DNA from 4 places in the Pectobacterium parmentieri genome. Region 4 is predicted to be linked to each of the others. Evidence: predicted binding sites of a transcription regulator. Region 4 holds the regulator's gene; each other region holds the start of a gene.

The links. Region 4 encodes PurR, which represses purine synthesis genes. Its sites were predicted from a motif close to CANGCAAACGTTTGCNTG; they were not measured.
Positions count from the first base shown of each region.
Region 1: A8F97_RS22715 (nucleoside-specific channel-forming protein Tsx) is a predicted target of PurR. The motif match lies at 1,844-1,861, and genes of this name have one in related genera.
Region 2: guaB (IMP dehydrogenase) is a predicted target of PurR. The motif match lies at 1,760-1,777, and genes of this name have one in related genera.
Region 3: pyrD (quinone-dependent dihydroorotate dehydrogenase) is a predicted target of PurR. The motif match lies at 3,502-3,519, and genes of this name have one in related genera.

Region 1 covers NZ_CP015749.1:4,991,884-4,996,921, forward strand. Annotated here, with positions in the region: gene nadC (carboxylating nicotinate-nucleotide diphosphorylase) at 1-715, opposite strand, end outside; gene A8F97_RS22715 (nucleoside-specific channel-forming protein Tsx) at 859-1,719, opposite strand; gene ampD (1,6-anhydro-N-acetylmuramyl-L-alanine amidase AmpD) at 2,119-2,694, shown strand; gene ampE (beta-lactamase regulator AmpE) at 2,691-3,545, shown strand; gene A8F97_RS22730 (amino acid permease) at 3,627-4,985, opposite strand.
Region 2 covers NZ_CP015749.1:2,755,789-2,760,826, reverse strand. Annotated here, with positions in the region: gene A8F97_RS12535 (M4 family metallopeptidase) at 1-49, opposite strand, end outside; gene xseA (exodeoxyribonuclease VII large subunit) at 273-1,667, opposite strand; gene guaB (IMP dehydrogenase) at 1,839-3,305, shown strand; gene guaA (glutamine-hydrolyzing GMP synthase) at 3,413-4,990, shown strand.
Region 3 covers NZ_CP015749.1:1,905,458-1,910,495, forward strand. Annotated here, with positions in the region: gene rlmKL (bifunctional 23S rRNA (guanine(2069)-N(7))-methyltransferase RlmK/23S rRNA (guanine(2445)-N(2))-methyltransferase RlmL) at 1-333, opposite strand, end outside; gene A8F97_RS08555 (YcbX family protein) at 447-1,550, shown strand; gene A8F97_RS08560 (cell division protein ZapC) at 1,594-2,181, opposite strand; gene pyrD (quinone-dependent dihydroorotate dehydrogenase) at 2,382-3,392, opposite strand; gene pepN (aminopeptidase N) at 3,596-5,038, opposite strand, start outside.
Region 4 covers NZ_CP015749.1:1,198,058-1,203,095, forward strand. Annotated here, with positions in the region: gene A8F97_RS05325 (riboflavin synthase) at 1-91, shown strand, start outside; gene cfa (cyclopropane fatty acyl phospholipid synthase) at 151-1,305, opposite strand; gene purR (HTH-type transcriptional repressor PurR) at 1,623-2,648, opposite strand; gene cydH (cytochrome bd-I oxidase subunit CydH) at 3,040-3,129, shown strand; gene A8F97_RS05340 (C40 family peptidase) at 3,220-4,071, opposite strand; gene A8F97_RS05345 (Grx4 family monothiol glutaredoxin) at 4,413-4,763, shown strand; gene rnt (ribonuclease T) at 4,877-5,038, opposite strand, start outside.

The DNA.
Region 1 (5,038 bases), 1.2 Mb from region 4:
GACTAAAATTATCCAGCATAATGATGTCTGCGCCAGCCTCTAGCGCCTGCTGTAACTCATTCAGTGATTCGACTTCAACTTCTACCGGAACATCGTTGCGCAAAGCTTGCGCTTTTTCTACCGCATTTTTGATTGAGCCAGCGGCGATGATATGGTTTTCCTTAATCAGGAAGGCATCGGATAGACCAAGACGGTGGTTGTCTCCGCCACCGCATGATACGGCATATTTCAGCGCCGTTCGCAGACCTGGCAGCGTCTTGCGGGTATCCAGCAGTCGAGTGCGTGTTCCCTGCAAGATGGCAACATAGCGGCTGACTTCGGTTGCGACGCCGGATAGCGTTTGCAGGAAATTTAGCGCGGTGCGTTCACCGGTCAGAAGTTGTTTGGCTGGCCCTGTTATGTCACACAGCGTTTGATTGGGGGTGACGATTTCGCCATCGGCGACGTGCCAAACGATCGTTGTTGTGTTGCCCAATTGAGAAAAGACTTCCTCAAGCCAGCGCGTACCGCAGAATATACCCGCTTCACGCGTGATAATGCGCGCGCTGACGGTCTCGTTGTCGGGCAACAGCAGAGCGGTAATGTCTTGATTAGCATCGACGATGCCGCCTAAATCTTCACGCAGTGCCAGTTGCACACTGGCGGGGATATCTTGTGCAATACGAGCGAGCAAGGCTTGTTGGCGTTGTTCTTGGCTGTAGCGACGCGTTGACATGACAAAACTCCGAAGGGGGATTCGGGGTCTATGCTACCTTGTTTATATCAGGACATCCAGAATGAATATTTATTATAATTCAAGGTGTTAATGTTATCGTTTTTCCGGCGGGTATGAATATCCGCCGGAAAGGGAGCGCGATTTTAGAAGTTGTAACCGACGACCAGGTAGTAGCCCCAACCGGTAGATTTCACTTCAAACGGACCTTTGCCGAAATTGAGCTCGGCGCCATCAGCCCATTGGCCGCCGTTGTGGAAATAACGTGCGACGAAAGAGTAGTGCCAGTGGTCGTAACCCAGTGCCAGAATATGGCTGGAAGCAATGGAGTTGTTAGTACGGCTTGAATTCGATTTATCACGCAGCTCTGAACCGAAATCGAAATTGGTAAAGCTGATATACGAGACGTTACCGCCCATCAGAGAGCCAAGCGGGTAGGAATATTTCACTTTTACGCGGTAGCCGTCCCACTCATTTTCGTTCGCTGCGCCGTAGTTCTGCCATTGGTATTTGGCATAACCGTTCAGTGAGAGCGACAGATCGGTGCCGGTATCAATATCGGTACCTAGCCCCATGTACCAGGTGCTCTGGCGTGAACCGCTGTTACGACCCTGATCGTAAATAACGTTATTGGCGATGTACCATTCTTTAAACGGGCCAAAACTCAGATCGGTTCCTGTCAGTTTATCAATCGAGAAGCGTGGTTCGATCTCGACAAACAGTGGGGAGCCTTTATCCCAAATACCGCGGCTATCGGGATCGCCACCGAAAAACTTAGGTGCATCGGCGTAGCCGTAGAAATCGAACCAGTCTTTACGCGCAAATGCTTCATATTCTAGATAGGTCGTGCTGTTCAGTTGCGGTCCGAAACGCGTGTGGGCACTGCCGACGACGTTAACGCTTTGATGCCACCAGTCAGACAGGTATTCGGCTTTATTGCTGTCGGCAAGAGCAGGCATTGAGCATGACAGTGCGAGTAAAGCGCCTGCGGCGAAAGTTTTTTTCATGTTAAGTACCGTAGTGTTAGACGTTATTTACGCCATGCGTAAGACTGCAAAATAAGTTTTGGTAATATCTAAAAAAATCAGAAGATAATTTTGTCATGCATTTTAAGTAAAAATAGATGCAATGCACGAAAACGATTGCCTTTTATTGTGTTATTACATTCTTAATGTGACTTTAATCACATAACGATGTTGAGATTTTATCTTGCTAAAAAGGATGTGAAAGTCGAAAAAGGCAGAAAAATGGCTAAAACATCACAAAACGAACGGTAAAACCTATTGATATCCAGTTGGATAGATAGGATGACGTGAAACATGGTATCTTGGAGCCGAGGACTTTTGGCTCTAATTGAGTTTTCGCCTGATTCAGCCGGCTAACGATACGATGCGAGGTTATCGCCAATGCTTTTGGAGAATGGCTGGTTATCCGACATTACCCACACGCCTTCACCGCATTATGATGGTCGCCCAAATGCTGAGGTGCCTTCCTTGCTGGTGATTCACAATATCAGTCTGCCGCCTGGTGAGTTTGGTGGCCCGTATATTGATCAACTGTTTACGGCTACGTTGGACCCCACTGCGCATCCCTATTTCGCCGATATTTCCCATTTGCGTGTAGCGGCACATTGCCTGATTCGTCGCGATGGGCAAACCACACAGTATGTGTCTTTCGACCAGCGCGCCTGGCATGCCGGCGTTTCGGTGTTTGAAGGCCGTGAACGCTGTAATGATTTCTCTATTGGCATCGAGCTGGAAGGGACGGATACGCTGCCTTTTACCATGGCCCAGTATCACTCGTTGGTCGCGGTTACACGCCTATTAATGTGGGCCTATCCTATTACACTGTCGAGAATTACCGGACATAGCGACATCGCTCCGGGCCGTAAAACCGATCCCGGACCGGCATTTGACTGGGACTGCTATCGTCGCCTGCTACAAGAAAACTGGACAGAAAACAAAGGGAGTCTCGATCAATGACGTTGTTTACACTGTTGCTTACGCTGGCATGGGAACGGTTGTTCAAACAGGGGGAACATTGGCAGATCGATCATCGGCTTGACGTTGTGTTCCGACACGTTCCCTCTCCTTCTTTATTTCAAACACTGTTCCTGACGCTATGCAGCATGGGCGTCGTGGCGGGACTGCTGTGGCTAACGAGCGGCATTCTGTTTGGCCTGATTTCTCTTTTGCTGTGGATTGTCATCAGCCTGATGTGTATTGGTGCGGGCGAGATTCGTCAGCACTATCGGCGATATTTGCAGGCAGCACAACGCGGCGAGGCGGATGCCAGCCGGGAAATGGCGGCGGAACTGGCGTTGATTCACGGTTTACCCGTGGGTGCAGGTGAAAGCGAGCAGTTAAAAGAGCTGCAAAATGCATTGCTATGGATAAATTTCCGGTTTTATCTGGCTCCGCTATTTTGGTTCGTTGCCGCAGGGCCATACGGGCCGGTTGCACTCGTGGGGTATGCATTTTTGCGCGCCAGACAAACCTGGCTTGCCCGGCATAATACGCCGCTGGAACGTGCACAGTCCGGTGTCGATCGTTTGTTGCATTGGCTTGACTGGGTTCCCGCCCGTTTGGCTGGTGCTGCTTACGCTCTGCTGGGGCATGGTGAAAAAGCGTTACCTGCCTGGTTCGCCTCGCTGGGGGATTCCCGTAGCTCGCAATACTGGGTGTTAACTCAGTTGGCTCAATTTTCTCTGGCGCGTGAATCCCACAGCGAACCTGTAGAAACACCCAAGGCCGCCGTGACGCTGGCGAAGAAAGTGACTCTGGTGCTGGTGGTTGTGGTGGCACTCCTGACGATATACGGTGCACTGGTCTGATGTTTGTGGTGCGTTGGTAGGAAAAATAATGGCCGACAAAGTCGGCCATTGAATCAAAAAGAATACGGTGAATGCTGAGGCTTACTTCATCTGGTTTTTCTTTTTGATAAAGTAACCAACGCCCAGAATAACCAGCCAAACCGGGATCAGCATGACGGAAATCTGAATGCTTGGAGTCAGGAACATAATCACCAGTATACCCGCCAGGAACAGCAGACAGAGGTAGTTACCCAGCGGATAAAGCAGTGCTTTAAACTTGGTCACCGTACCTTCTTTATCTTTCTGTGCCCGGAACTTCAGGTGCGCCAGACTGATCATCGCCCAGTTAATCACGAGAGCCGATACGACCAGCGCCATTAATAGCTCAAATGCTTTACCAGGAATAAGGTAGTTGATCAGCACACAGAGTGCTGTCGCCAGTGCGGAGATACCGATTGCGACAACGGGTACGCCGCGACTATCGACGGTTGCCAATGCTTTCGGCCCGTTCCCCTGTTTCGCTAGCCCGAACAGCATGCGGCTGTTGCAATAAACACAACTGTTGTAAACCGACAGTGCTGCTGTCAGTACCACGATGTTCAGCACCGTAGCCACGACATTGCTATTCAGTTCATGGAAGATCATGACGAACGGGCTACCGCCTTCTACCACTTTACCCCACGGATACAGTGACAGCAGGATCGCGAGTGAACCGATATAGAAAATCAGGATGCGGTAGATCACCTGATTGGTTGCGCGCGGAATGCTTTTCTCTGGGTCATCTGCTTCTGCTGCGGTAATCCCGACCAGCTCCAGACCACCAAATGAAAACATGATAACAGCCATCGCCATGACCAGACCGAGCCCGCCATTCGGGAAGAATCCGCCTTGCGCCCACAGGTTGGTCACGGTGGCTTCCGGCCCGCCTGTACCGCTGATCAACAGCCAGCCGCCGAAGACGATCATACCAATAATCGCGGCGACTTTGATGATGGCAAACCAGAACTCCATCTCACCGTAGACTTTGACGTTTGCCAGATTGATGGCGTTAATCAGCAGGAAGAAGACGGCGGCGGACACCCAGGTCGGAATGTCTGGCCACCAGTACTGGACGTAAATCCCCACAGCGCTGAGCTCAGCCATGGCGACCAGAACATACAGCACCCAATAATTCCATCCAGACGCAAACCCAGCGAAATCACCCCAGTATTTATAAGCAAAGTGGCTGAACGATCCGGCTACCGGCTCTTCAACCACCATCTCGCCCAACTGGCGCATAATGAGAAACGCGATCAGCCCGCCAATCGCATAGCCTAACAGGACCGATGGCCCTGCCATTTTGATTGTTTGCGCAATACCAAGAAAGAGGCCAGTACCTACCGCGCCACCCAAGGCAATCAACTGAATATGACGGTTTTTCAAACCACGCTTTAGCGTGCCGTCCGCTTGTTGATTATCCATCAAATTTAACCCTCTGCCAGTGCAAGTAAAAAATACGCCTCGTATTATTTACT
Region 2 (5,038 bases), 1.6 Mb from region 4:
GATGCAGAATATAAGGGGGGATCACGCTACAAATCTGTCTGGACTTCATACCTCATCTCCTTGAAAACACTCATCAGGGGTAACACAGACGATCAATAAAGCTCACTGCATTTTTATCCCATCCGCTTCATCGCGCAGGTGCTGTTTGAAGTATGGCGGGGATAAATTTTAGTGAGCTAGAAATGAGTATAGTTCAGATGTCAGGGGCAAGAATGGGGGATCGACGTCGTTTTAGGATAAATCCCCATTTCGTGCATTTTATGCCAATCGCGTTATTTTGGCGTCTGGGATGAGGGTTTTCGCCGCTTTTTCACGGAGCTTGGATTTGGAACCAGCGTCGTGACCTGGCTTTCCACCCAGCCGTCCTGCAAACGGGTTTTCAGTGTTTCACCGGGGATAATTTGCGCGACATTTTTCAGCACATTACCGTCCGGTGCCGTGGTGACGTTATAACCGCGTGCCAGCGTTGCCAGCGGGCTAACGCCCTCCAGTCGCGAACAGGCGACGCCCAGCTTCTGCTTATTTTGATTCAACTGACGATCGACCGCGCTCTGCATCTGATAGCTAAGTTGCTGTAAACGCTGTTGTGCACGATGAATTCGGGTTTGCGGCTGCTGTTGCATCAGGCGCTGTTGTAAGCGTTCACTTCGGCGCGAGGCTTGCCGAAGCTGTTGCTTCATGGCGTCATCGAGTCGCTGGCGCAGTTTGACCAACTGCGTCTGCTGACGTGCGAGTCGCAGTTGCGGATGTTGCTGCTGCAAGCGATGGTGCAGGCGGGTAAATTCCCGGTTGCGCTGGGCAAGGTAGTAGTCCATCGCCATTTCCAGCCGCTGGCGTTGGGACTGTATCTGACGCAGTAGCTCAAGTTGGTTACGACTCACTAACTCGGCAGCGGCGGACGGCGTGGGCGCACGCAGGTCACCGACGAAATCGGCGATGGTGACATCGGTTTCATGGCCGACGGCGCTGACGATAGGAATGCGGCTGGCGAAGATGGCGCGAGCTACCCGTTCGTCATTAAAGCTCCAGAGATCTTCCAGTGAACCGCCGCCGCGCCCAACAATTAACACGTCACATTCATCTCTTTGGTTAGCTAGCTCAATAGCGCGAACAATCTGTAGCGGCGCGTCTGCGCCTTGCACCGACGTGGGATACACGATAACCGGCAGTGACGGATCGCGGCGCTGCAATACCTGCAAGATATCATGCAGTGCGGCACCGCTGGCTGACGTAATCACGCCGACCTGTTTGGCGGGAGAGGGGAGCACTTGCTTAAACTGCTGCTCGAACAGCCCTTCGGCGGCGAGACGCTGCTTGAGCTGTTCAAACTGTTGCTGCAACAGGCCATCGCCGGCGGGCTGCATACTTTCCGCCAGCAACTGATAGTCGCCACGGGGTTCATACAGCGTAATGCTCGCGCGAATAAGCACCTGTTGACCGTTTTGCGGGCGGAACGTCACTTTACGGTTGCTAGTGCGGAACATTGCGCAGCGCACCTGCGCCCGTTCGTCTTTCAGCGTGAAATACCAATGGCCAGATGAGGGCTGAGACAGGTTGGAAATTTCGCCGGAGAGCCAAATCTGGCCCATTTCCATTTCCAACAGTTGTCTAACCGTCTGATTCAGTCGGCTAACGGTAAAAATTGCAGAGGAGGGAAATTGAGACATTGTGAGCCAGATCAAATTTTAAAACAGTCACTTAATTGATCGATACTACCTACCTGAAACAGGTAATCAAGCATTTTAGTAAAATAATGCTGGAGGCAACCGATTACGCTCTGTATAATGCCACGGCAATATTTTATCTATTCTTACATCCACCTTGGTGAGATATTGCCCATGCTACGTATCGCTAAAGAAGCACTGACGTTTGACGACGTTCTCCTGATTCCTGCTCATTCTACCGTTCTGCCTAACACTGCCGATCTGTCCACGCAGTTAACGAAAAACATTCGCCTGAATATCCCTATGCTGTCCGCAGCGATGGATACCGTTACCGAATCCGGTCTGGCCATTGCGCTGGCGCAGGAAGGCGGTCTGGGCTTTATTCACAAAAATATGTCGATTGAGCGTCAGGCTGAAGAAGTTAGCCGCGTGAAAAAACATGAAAGCGGCGTTGTGGTCGATCCACAAACCGTAACGCCAGAAACAACGCTGCGTGAAATGAAGGAACTGACCGAGCGTAATGGCTTTGCAGGTTACCCGGTTGTAGCAAAAGACAACGAACTGGTCGGTATTATTACCGGTCGTGACGTGCGTTTTGTTACCGATCTGGAAAAACCGGTTAGCGCGTTTATGACGCCGAAAGAGCGTCTGGTCACGGTTAAAGAAGGCGAAGCGCGTGATGTCGTGCTGCAAAAAATGCACGAAAAACGCGTTGAAAAAGCGCTGGTGATTGACGATCAATTCCACCTGATCGGCATGATCACGGTAAAAGATTTCCAGAAAGCAGAACGTAAACCGAACGCCTGTAAAGACGAACACGGTCGTTTGCGTGTAGGCGCGGCAGTTGGCGCTGGTGCGGGTAACGAAGAACGTGTTGATGCACTGGTTGCGGCTGGCGTTGACGTACTGCTGATCGACTCCTCACACGGCCATTCCGAAGGCGTACTGCAACGCATTCGTGAAACCCGCGCCAAATATCCGAACCTCGAAATCATCGGCGGAAACGTTGCGACGGGCTCAGGGGCGAAAGCGCTGGTTGAAGCCGGCGTTAGCGCGGTGAAAGTTGGTATCGGCCCTGGCTCTATCTGTACCACTCGTATCGTGACCGGCGTGGGTGTACCGCAGATTACGGCGATCTCTGACGCGGTTGAAGCGTTAGAGGGCACGGGCATTCCGGTCATCGCCGATGGTGGTATCCGTTTCTCCGGCGACATCGCTAAAGCTATCGCAGCCGGTGCAGCCTGCGTCATGGTCGGTTCTATGCTGGCGGGCACGGAAGAATCTCCGGGCGAAATCGAACTGTATCAGGGGCGTTCATTCAAATCTTATCGTGGTATGGGTTCACTGGGCGCGATGTCCAAAGGCTCATCTGACCGTTACTTCCAGACCGATAACGCGGCTGACAAACTGGTGCCGGAAGGTATCGAAGGCCGCGTAGCCTATAAAGGCCGTCTGAAAGAGATCGTTCACCAGCAGATGGGCGGCTTGCGCTCCTGTATGGGGCTGACCGGTTGCGCCACCATTGACGCGCTGCGTACGCAGGCTGAGTTTGTGCGCATCAGCGGCGCGGGCATTCAGGAAAGCCACGTTCACGACGTTACCATTACTAAAGAGTCACCAAACTACCGTATGGGTTCATAAGGTAATTTGCGGGCTGATTTAACCCGATAAACCCGGTACTATTGCCTGCCTTTTTAGGGCTATTCGCCGGGTTTACTTATTTTTTAGCTTTTTGGAACACGCTCCTCATGACTGAAAACATTCATCAACACCGCATTCTTATTCTGGATTTCGGCTCGCAGTACACGCAACTGGTCGCACGTCGCGTGCGCGAACTGGGCGTTTACTGTGAACTGTGGGCATGGGATGTCACGGAAGCGCAGATTCGCGGCTTTAATCCGAACGGGATCATCCTGTCCGGTGGCCCGGAAAGCACCACCGAGTTTGGCAGCCCACGCGCGCCAGAATACGTTTTCAACGCTGGCGTACCGGTATTAGGCGTGTGCTACGGTATGCAGACGATGGCGATGCAGTTGGGTGGCCACGTTGAAGGTTCCAACGAGCGTGAGTTTGGTTATGCGCAGGTAGAAGTTAAGACGGATAGCGCTTTGGTGCGTGATATTCAGGATGCGTTGAGCGCCACGGGCGCGCCGCTGCTGGATGTCTGGATGAGCCACGGCGACAAAGTGACGGCTATCCCAGAAGGGTTTGAGACCGTTGCCAGCACCGATACCTGTCCGTTTGCCATCATGGCTAACGAAGAGAAGCGTTTTTACGGCGTGCAATTCCACCCGGAAGTGACGCATACCCGTCAGGGCCAGCGCATGCTGGAGCGTTTTGTGCGCGATATCTGCCAGTGTGAAGCTCTGTGGACGCCAGCCAAGATTATCGACGATGCGGTGAACCGTATTCGTGAGCAGGTGGGTAACGACCATGTGATTTTGGGTCTGTCTGGCGGCGTGGATTCTTCCGTTACCGCGATGCTGCTGCACCGTGCGATTGGCGATCGTCTGACCTGCGTGTTTGTCGACAACGGCCTGCTGCGCTTGAACGAAGCCGATCAGGTTCTGGAAATGTTCGGCGATCATTTCGGTCTGAACATTGTGCATGTCGCGGCGGAAGATCGCTTCCTGAATGAACTGGCTGGTGAAAACGATCCAGAAGCCAAACGTAAAATCATCGGTCGCGTGTTCGTTGAAGTGTTCGATGAAGAAGCCAACAAGCAAACCGACGTGAAATGGCTGGCGCAAGGCACCATCTACCCGGATGTAATCGAATCCGCAGCGTCTGCTACCGGTAAAGCACACGTGATCAAGTCACACCACAACGTGGGTGGACTGCCGAAAGAGATGAAGCTGGGTCTGGTTGAGCCGCTGAAAGAGCTGTTCAAAGACGAAGTGCGCAAGATCGGTCTGGAACTGGGTCTGCCGTACAACATGCTGTTCCGCCATCCGTTCCCTGGCCCAGGTTTGGGCGTGCGCGTACTGGGTGAAGTGAAGAAAGAATACTGTGACTTGCTGCGTCGTGCGGATGCGATCTTCATCGAAGAACTGCACAAAGCCGATCTGTATAACAAAGTCAGTCAGGCATTCACCGTCTTCCTGCCGGTTCGCTCCGTGGGTGTGATGGGTGATGGTCGTAAATACGATTGGGTTGTCTCACTGCGTGCGGTCGAAACCATCGACTTTATGACCGCGCACTGGGCACACCTGCCATACGACTTCCTTGGCCGCGTTTCCAACCGCATCATCAACGAAGTCGACGGCATCTCCCGCGTCGTTTATGACGTATCGGGCAAGCCACCGGCAACGATCGAGTGGGAATGATTGGGCATCCAGAACTGACCTGCTTTCTCTAGCAAGAAACATCCTGAA
Region 3 (5,038 bases), 710 kb from region 4:
TTTTAACGCGCCATACTGACTGTTGCGGATATCGTCATTAGTACCCGTAAAATGCACGGCAAAAGTTTTATCGATGCTAAAGATAGCTGACCAGTCAATCGCCTGCACGCCCAGATATAAATCCAGATCGCTGTGTACCTTGAACTCATTCAGCGGCAGCAGAATGCGCGACGCCAGACGGCTCCACAGCAGGCTCTGGTACAGCAGGCGGTTGTCACCCTCAAAATGGACACCGCCCTGCACAACCGCACAAGACTGCGCACCCAATGATTCGAGCTCGCTTTTTAATAACTCTTCTAGTCCCCGCGCCGTGCTGGCAAACAAAGCATTCATGTCGTCACTATCACCAAAAAGAAATACATTAAAGAAAGAAATTGAGGCGCATTATAGCTAATCCGAGACGCTTGTCATAAAGTTGCCGCTTTACTTCGGCAAGGAACAGGTCAGTGATCGGCGTAACGCGACTTTATATACACCCAGTAAAATCGATGCGGGGGCTACAACTGTCCCATGCGATGGCATCCGTCAGCGGTTTGGCGAACGATCGTGCGTTCATGATTACCGAACCGGATGGCACCTTTATTACTGCCCGCCAGTATCCACAAATGGTGTTATTTACTCCCGCGTTGCTACCGGATGGGCTGTTTATTGCCGCACCGGATGGTCAAACTGCCACTATTCGTTTTGCCGACTTCATCGAAGCGCCTCAACCGACAGAAGTCTGGGGAACACACTTCACCGCGCTCGTCGCACCCGATGCGATTAACACATGGCTAAGCCACTATTTTCAGCGTTCGGTACAGCTTCGCTGGGTAGGCAATGCGCCATCTCGTCGGGTGAAGCATTATCCCAATGTTCCATTGGCGTTCGCCGACGGTTATCCGTTTCTGTTAATTAATGATGCATCATTTCAGGCGCTACGCCAGCGCTGCTCGGCCGGAATCAAAATTGAACAATTTCGCCCCAATCTAGTGGTGACGGGTGCGGAAGCCTTTACCGAAGATAGTTGGAAAACCATTCGCATTGGCGAGATTATTTTTGACGTTGTCAAACCCTGTAGCCGCTGCATTTTGACCACCGTCAGCATCGAACGTGGACGTAAGCACCCGTCGTCAGAACCGCTGGCAACGCTGCAATCTTTCCGTACTGCCGACAACGGCGACGTGGATTTCGGGCAAAATCTGGTCGCCAGAAATACCGGAATCATTCGCGTAGGTGACACATTGGAAGTCTTAGCGACCAAACCGCCGCGTCCTTATGGTTCCGGCCAGACTGTCGAAAGCCTTGTCGTTCCCGAAAAAAGCGAACAAACCGTCACCATCCACTATCAGGGACAATCGTTACAAGGGAATAACCAGCAGATTTTACTGGAACAACTGGAGCAACAGGGCATTCGCGTCCCCTACTCTTGTCGAGCTGGACTGTGCGGATGCTGTAAATTGACGTTAGTCAGCGGAGAGGTTTCTGCACTGAAGCAAAGCGCCATCAGAGCAAACGGTGAAATTCTTAGCTGTAGCTGTATCCCACAGAGCGACCTTCATTTGCAATAAAAAAATCTGCAATAGTCGAATGCAGCTTGAAGTATGACGGGGATTAGACGACTTTAGCATACTCAAATGCAGACGTGCCTTCGCCTAGCGTGGTTTCCCACTCAACCCCATTCTGAACAACGGCAGGCATTAACCTGTCGTGCATAATTTTTATGGCATCGCCCAACCCCATCGTTTTCCCACTTAACGACAGTTGTTCTTGCGCCAGCAGGCAAAGACAGGCTTTATCTCCCGCTTCTGCCACCAGAAAACAGGCCGTTTCATGCGTTTCGGTGAGCTGCACCTGCACAATATCCCCTGCCTGCGGTGCATAGGCCACAGCATCCGATTGTTGGATGAAATGCCAGCTTTTTGGCATGAGCGGTTTAAGGAATCGGCTTGCCACCAGCGCGTTCAAAACTAATTCGCCCTGGAGGTCGCGATGCAACGCCATTTTCTGGCATTTGTCATTATAAGTAAAAAATAACGCGGCATCGTCAACACAAAATGCACATTCATTAAATGCATCCGGCGTTAGCATTTTAGACGGAAAGCGAGAACGGAATAACATGCCGTTAGCCAGATCCAACATCAGGCGATCGTGTTCGGTATCAAAATACCAGCGCCAGTTATCGTCAGGTTTTAACTTCATATTATTTACCCTTCGCCTTCACAGTAGAAATATCAGAAATGGCCGATTGTGTTTTCTTGCATCGCAATAATCGTTCAGCAAATAAACATCGCAGCAAGAAGATCAAACATCGATTGATAGATTATTTACGTAAACGGATAAAATATAGACTAGCTGGGGAGATAAATAAACCCCCAGCTAGAAATGAAAGGACTTTCGGATTAAATATGTGTAACGATATCTTTAATCAGGCGAGGACCGTGGAAAATAAACCCTGAATATATCTGTACCAGCGACGCGCCAGCATCCATTTTTTCACGTGCGGCGACCAGAGAGTCAATTCCACCAACACCAATAATCGGTAAACGTCCCGCTAATTCCTGTGACAAGCGGCGGATAATTTCCGTGCTGCTCGTCTGCAATGGACGCCCACTTAATCCTCCCGTTTGTCCGCAATGATTTAATCCCTGAATCAGTTTTCTGTCGAGCGTTGTATTCGTGGCAATCACACCATCGATGTTATGACGCACCAGACTATCGGCAATTTGGATCAATTCTTCCTCAGAAAGATCCGGGGCGATCTTCACAGCCACTGGGACATATTTCTGATGCTTCTCTTTTAATTCTGTCTGCTTATTTTTTATCGCTAGCAAAAGATCGTCCAGCGCTTCACCATATTGCAGGCTGCGTAACCCCGGCGTATTGGGTGACGAAATGTTGATCGCGATATAGCCTGCGTGAGGATAAACTTTATCCATACAGATCAAATAATCGTCTTTGCCTTGCTCAACCGGGGTATCTTTATTCTTGCCAATATTGATCCCTAATACACCACCAAAACGCGTTTTCTTTACATTCTCGACCAGGTAATCCACGCCTTTATTATTGAACCCCATCCGATTGATCAACCCTTCCGCTTCCACTACGCGGAATAATCTTGGTTTATCATTACCGGCTTGTGGACGCGGCGTTACCGTACCCACTTCAATAAAACCAAATCCCATTGCGCCTAAAGCATCGATACATTCGCCGTCTTTATCTAATCCCGCAGCCAAACCTAGTGGATTTTTAAAAGATAGTCCCATGCAGGTAACGGGTTTAGTCGGAACAGATTGACGGACGAGAAATTCAAAAGGCGTGTTGGTAATGCGGCGTAATTGTTGGAAGGTCAGCTCATGTGCACGCTCTGGATCGAGCTGAAACAGGGCTTTTTTGATAACGGGATAGAACATATTGTCTCCTGAGATCCCTATCACAAAGGTATCTTGCTTACGCAGAAAGTAAGCAATAGTGGATTACGGTTTAACTCACGGTCGGTGATGGTAGTGCCATCTCTGCGGAAAGTAAAACGTTTGCGGAAGTAAGAAATTAACGTGGGGGGAAATATCACACGCGGCAGGCTACCGCGTGTGATAGAGGAATGGCCGTGACGGAATTAGTCTTGCAGTGCTTTGCTGATTTTCTCGAACAGATCGCCAGACAGATTTTCCAACGTCTTCAACTGCTCCAGCGCCTGACGCATTTGCGCCTGACGTTTAGCATCATAGCGTTTCAGGCGGATCAACGGTTCGATCATCCGGGCCGCGACCTGCGGATTGCGGGTGTTCAGATCGGTCAGAATCTCCGTCAGAAAGCGATAACCGCTGCCGTCTTCTGCATGGAAAGCCGACGGGTTCGATGCCGCAAACGCTCCCACCAACGAACGCAGGCGGTTAGGATTGTTCAGGCTGAATGAGCGGTGTTGCAACAATTCACGCACGCGGGTCAGCACATTATCTGCGGGGCTAGTGGCTTGCAGCACGAACCATTTGTCCATGACCAAACCATCCTGATGCCAGCGGTCATCAAACTGCACCAGCAGTTCATCACGCACGGGTAACTGAGCGTCAACCGCCGCCGCCAGCGCCGCCAGCGAGTCGGTCATGTTATCGGCCTGACGGAACTGCGCGTGCACCAGTTTATCCGCCTGCACCGCATCGCTAAATGCCAGATAATGCAGGCAGGTGTTGCGCAGCGCGCGCTTGCCCATCTCCGCGTGTTCGATACGATAGTGCGGCGCGTGATTCGCGTGGTATACCGCCAGCCACTCATCCGCCATTTCTTGCGCCATCGTGTGCGTCATACTGTCACGCACGGCAGAGATTGCAGTGGGATCGATGATATCAAACAGCTCGGCAATCTCGTTTTCACTCGGTAATGTCAGAATCTGAGAAGCCAGCATTGGGTCCAGTTTGTCATCCAACAATACGCCACGGAAAGCATCAACAACATGCATTGGCACCGAAAGCGGCTGTTTTTGCTGATAACGGGAAACGTTCAGACGAATATAGTTAGCCAACAGGCTCTGTGCCGCATCCCAACGCGAGAACGCATTACTCGCATGACGCATCAGGAACGTCAGTTGTTCGTCACTCCAGGCATAGTTCAGTTTTACCGGTGCAGAAAACTCACGTAATAAAGAAGGGATCGGGCGACAAGGTACGTGATCGAAAATGAACGTTTGCTCAGATTCAGTCACATTAAGCACTGACGACAGCAGTTGACCGTCTTTCTGGAGCGGAATCACCTTCCCTTGCAGATCGTACAGTTCAATATCCAACGGAATGTGCAGCGGCAGCTTTTGCTGCTTATCGGCACCGACTGGCGTCATCTGGCTCACGCTCAACAGGTATTGCTGCGTCTGCGGATCGTAATCATCATGCACGGTCAATACCGGCGTTCCCGACTGGCTGTACCAACGGCGGAACTGCGTGAGATCGACGCCGGAAGCCTCTTCCATCGCCAGCACAAAGTCATCGCAGGTTGCCGCGCTGCCGTCGTGACGTTCAAAATACAAACGAATACCGGCCTGGAAGCCTTCTTCACCTAATAAGGTGTG
Region 4 (5,038 bases):
TGAAATCGACCCACAAACTCAGGCCGTGGTGGATACCGTCGAGCGTGTGCTCGCCAGCAAGCAGGCGAGCGAACTCGGTAGCGAAGATTAAGTTTTGTGTTGCCTATTTTGTTAAACCGGATGGATGTGCTCATCCGGTTCCTCTTCTTCTCAACGCAAAACGCGTAATCCACCGTCAATGCCATTAATGCTGAAGACGACCTGCCAGAGCTGAAGATCTCTTGCTCTGAAGGCTCCGGCACACGCGTTCAGATAGTAGCTGAACATCCGACGGAAGCGGGCAGTATAGCGTGTGGAAAGCTGGGGCCATCCTTGCTGAAAGCGCGTATGCCACGCCATTAATGTGCGATCGTAATCGGTGCCGAAGTTGTGCCAGTCCTCCATCACCATGTAAGGCTCGCTTGCCTGCGCAATGTGCTGGATGGATGGAATACAGCCGTGGGGGAAGATGTATTTATGCATCCAGGGATCGTTACTATAAGAGGCCGTTTTGTTGCCCCCGATGGTATGTAACAGGAACAACCCATCTGGCTTTAGATTACGCCGCACGACGCTAAAGTAGTTGTCATAGTTGCGCGGCCCGACATGCTCAAACATGCCTACCGATACTGCGCGGTCAAATTGCCGATCGAGATCGCGGTAATCCTGTAACGCAATGATGACATCCAGCCCCTGACAGCGCTGTTGTGCCAGCGTCTGCTGTTCCCTGGAAATGGTGATGCCATACACGGAAACACCGTAGCGACGTGCCGCGAACTCAGCAAGCCCGCCCCAGCCGCAGCCGATATCCAGCAGAGACATGCCGGGCTTGAGCTGAAGTTTTTCGCAAATCAGGGTGAGCTTATCTTCCTGCGCGCATTCCAACGTTTGCGCTTGTTTCCAGTAAGCGCAGGAATATTGCATGTAAGGATCCAGCATCAGGGCAAAAAGGTCATTACCCAAATCGTAATGCCGTTCGCCGACCACTCGGGCGCGTCGGTGGGATTGTAAATTCGTGACGCGAGCGGCGGCGATCCTCATAAGATCGCGCAGACGGCGGGGGAGTGTATTCTTTAGCCCGGCGCGTAGGACGAGATGGAAAAAGATATCCAGCCGTTCACACTCCCACCATCCGTCCATATAGCTTTCACCTAATCCCAGCGAACCTTTTTGCAAGACGCGTTTAAAAAAATCAGGGTGGTTGACGCAGATATCAAAAGGGCGGGGGCCGTTAATGGCGATATCCGCCGTGGCTAACCTGTCTTGCATGATGTTGAACCAGGGCGAGGTATGGCTACGCTGTTCTTTTGCATAAGGTGTACCCATGATGTCTCCTAAATTTTTCACGTGTGAAAGTATGGAAAAACATACCTGGACAGCACTTACCGCAGCCGATGTATCGGCTGTCACCAGAGAAAAATGAAGAAGACATTTGCACATAAGCAGGTGGTTATCTGCCCATTGGCAAAAAACGCGTATCCGCTTACTTACGTGCGGCTATCGCTATTTGGGGTGTTATCAGTGAAAGTGAAACGCAGTTTTCAGTTTAAATCTGCTTCAGCCAACGTACAAGAAAATTGGCTGAAGCTGACAAGGGAAGCAGGCAGGAATTAAGAAAATCGGTCTATGTTGGATCGCCGAGGTTAGCGGCGATAATCGCGGAACGGGCCGTCGGCAACCGAGCGGCGTTCAATCAGCGTCGGATGCACTTCAATGACGTGTGCATCTTCGCGCTTGCTGGTAATCCGATCCAGCAACATAGAGAAGGCGGATTGGCCCAGACGCTCTTTCGGCTGATGGATGGTAGTCAGTGCCGGTGTAAAGAAACGCGCGTGACGCACATTGTCATAACCGATCACCGAAATGTCCTGTGGTACACGTAACCCCAATTCGTCTGCCGCACAAATGGCACCCATCGCCATGATGTCGCCACCACAGAATACGGCGGTGGGTCGCTGTTTTTGCGCGAGAATCTGATGCATGGCTTTATAACCGGATTCCGGTTCAAAATCGCCCCGCACGACCCATTCATCGCGCACGGTGATGTCGGCTTCCTTCAGGGCTTTTAAAAAGCCAAGGTAGCGCCCGTTCCCCGTGTTGCGCTCTTGTATCCCTGGGATGGCACCGATATCCCGATGGCCGCGTTCAATCAGATAGCGACCCGCCATATAGCCGCCTTCAAAGGCGTTATCGATGATGGTATCGGTGAAATCGCTGTGCATCTGCCCCCAGTCCATGACGACCATGGGAATGCTGCGATAATCTTCCAACATGCCCAAGAGTTCTGGCGGGTATTCGGCACACATGACCAGCAGGCCGTCGACGCGTTTTTGCGCCAGCATCGAGAGATAAGCGCGCTGTTTACCGATGTCGTTATGAGAATTACACAGCACCAGCGTGTAACCTTTGGCATAACAACTGTTTTCGACTGCTTCAATGATCTCAGCGAAATAGGGTGCTTCGCTGGATGTGGCCAGCAAGCCGATAGATTTAGTGTGATTAACTTTGAGGCTGCGGGCGACGGCGCTGGGCGAATAGTGCAATTCCTTGATTGCTGCCCTGACGGCTGCCTTAGTCTCTTCGGCGACGAAACGTGTTTTATTGATCACGTGCGATACGGTTGTGGTGGAAACGCCAGCACGTTTTGCCACATCTTTAATCGTTGCCATCTAAAAATGACTCCTGAACTTACCTGTTACAGACGTAAGTATATTGTTAATCGTTTGCCTACGTTTAAAGTTCTTCTTCTAAGCTAAAAAACAGGATTTCAGAAGGAGAGTGCCGAATGTTATACCGAAGGGATCTGGCTTGACGTTTTTCGACTGATACGCAGCGCTTTCATAAACAGCGGATTGTGTCCGATTTATCATGAAAGTGAAAGGGCTAATTTATACTATTAGTGACGCATTCGTCGGAGATTTTTCGCTAGAATTATGAAAGAATCATAATAACCCTATTATTTGTCGCCTTAACTGCCTAAGCAGATTCGGCTGTGAAGGGGGCGTCTTTTTTTTCAGATGAAGTTTCAGATGAAATTTGTTTGCTAATAAGGAGTGGTTTATGGATACAGATCTGAAGATGTCTTTGCTGACAACCGTCGGCTCGTTGGCTGTGATCATCGCGTTTAGTTTCATTGCGGTGTTGAACTAATCCTTCAGTGCTTTTGCGCGGGTTAGGTATTCAGACAGGTTTATGGCGAATAAACGTGTCTGAATACGCTTCTGTTCGACGAATCGTCTCTTAACGAATCGTCTGTGGTGTCACTACGCGACGCGCTCCAACATAGTGCTCCTGCCAATAATCTTCACTTAGCTTGCTGATACGAATATCTGAACCTGTACGCGGTGACTGGATAAATTTGCCTTCCCCCAGATAAACCCCGACGTGATCGGCCGCACCACGATTATTGATGCGGAAGAAGACCAGATCGCCACTTTCCAGATCACTCTTTTTAATCGGCGCGGCATCACGCAGATGGTACATTTCGTTTGCGGTGCGTGGGATTTGGATCTTAACGACATCTTTATACGCGTAATAGACCAGTCCGCTACAGTCGAATCCGGTAAAAGGAGATGAACCGCCCCAGTGGTAAGGTTTACCGATCTGGCTCATCAACTTATTCATTGCTGTCGTTTTGGCGTGCTGATAGCGTTTTTTATGTGCCGCACTCAGCGTCATCCCTTTTTCTGTGGTTGGTGGCTCTTTATCCACTTTCCCTTTGAGCGTGGCCTTCTTCAACCCGGTTTTGACTCTGGTCTGTGCGATTGTTTGCTTATCTTCTCCAGATTTCAGCTTTTTAAGGTTTTTTCTCACTAGCGCAGGTGTGTTGCCTTGCGTCCGTGATGATGCCTTTTCTGTCGATTTGTTCGCCGTGCGAGATTTGGTTTTATTGCTGACTGCGATGGGTTCTGGTTTTTTGCTTTTGATTGGCGTCGGTGATTTAGCATTACCCTTTGTTTGACGACCTTTCTTATTCGTTTCTTCAACGGTGCTTTTCTTCGGTGCAGAATGCGGGGTATGCGGCGCAGCCTGAACGATGTTCAGGGATAGGTTGCTGAAAAATAATATAAAAAGAGTAATAAATAAGCGCATAATAAAAGTGACCGAACATAATCCTTAACTCGCTCAATCCGCACAGTATTCCTGAAAACGGCGTCATAAAAAAGTGGGCACGGTCGCTTTATTCATACAGAATAGTGAAAAAACGTTAATAGTTATTTTTTCGTTTGATTTATCAGCGTTTTCTGGCGTTGATTTCATCAATGCTGAATAATCGAGATAGAAAAATAACCCTACAAAAAATGGCGTTTTTTTGTAGCCAGTGGCATCGGTACAATATCATTGAGTCAATGTCGCTGTCTTAACACTCTGACGGCGACTCATGGCTAGCGTTTTGGACGTTAGCCATCCTATAGATTTAAGGAAGCAAAAAGATGACGACACCGACAATTGAAAAAATTCAGCGCCAAATTGCTGAAAACCCGATTCTGCTGTACATGAAAGGTTCCCCAAAATTGCCAAGCTGCGGTTTTTCTGCACAGACCGTTCAGGCATTGTCTTCTTGTGGCGAACGCTTTGCTTATGTTGATATTTTACAGAACCCGGATATTCGTGCTGAGCTGCCAAAATACGCGAACTGGCCGACATTCCCACAGTTGTGGGTGGACGGCGAGCTGGTTGGCGGTTGTGATATCGTGGTTGAAATGTTTCAGCGCGGTGAACTGCAACAACTGATCAAAGAAACGGCTGATAAATACAAAGCGCAGCAGGCCGAGCAAGAGTAATGCTTTAAGCATATGTAATAACAATGCTAAGTATTGTTATGTTGTGAGCGTGAATATTCCAGCGGGTGCCTTATGGCACCCGTTGTTTTTTTACCACTAATTTTCGCGTTTTCTCAGTCTTCGGTTGACGCGTCTTCGGCAGCGTTTTCTTCCAGCGCAAGTGGCCACCCACCCAGACGTTTCCAGCGATTAACCAACTCACAGAATAATAATGCGGTCTGGTTGGTGTCATACAGCGCGGAGTGCGCCTGGCTGGAATCAAACGCAATGCCGGC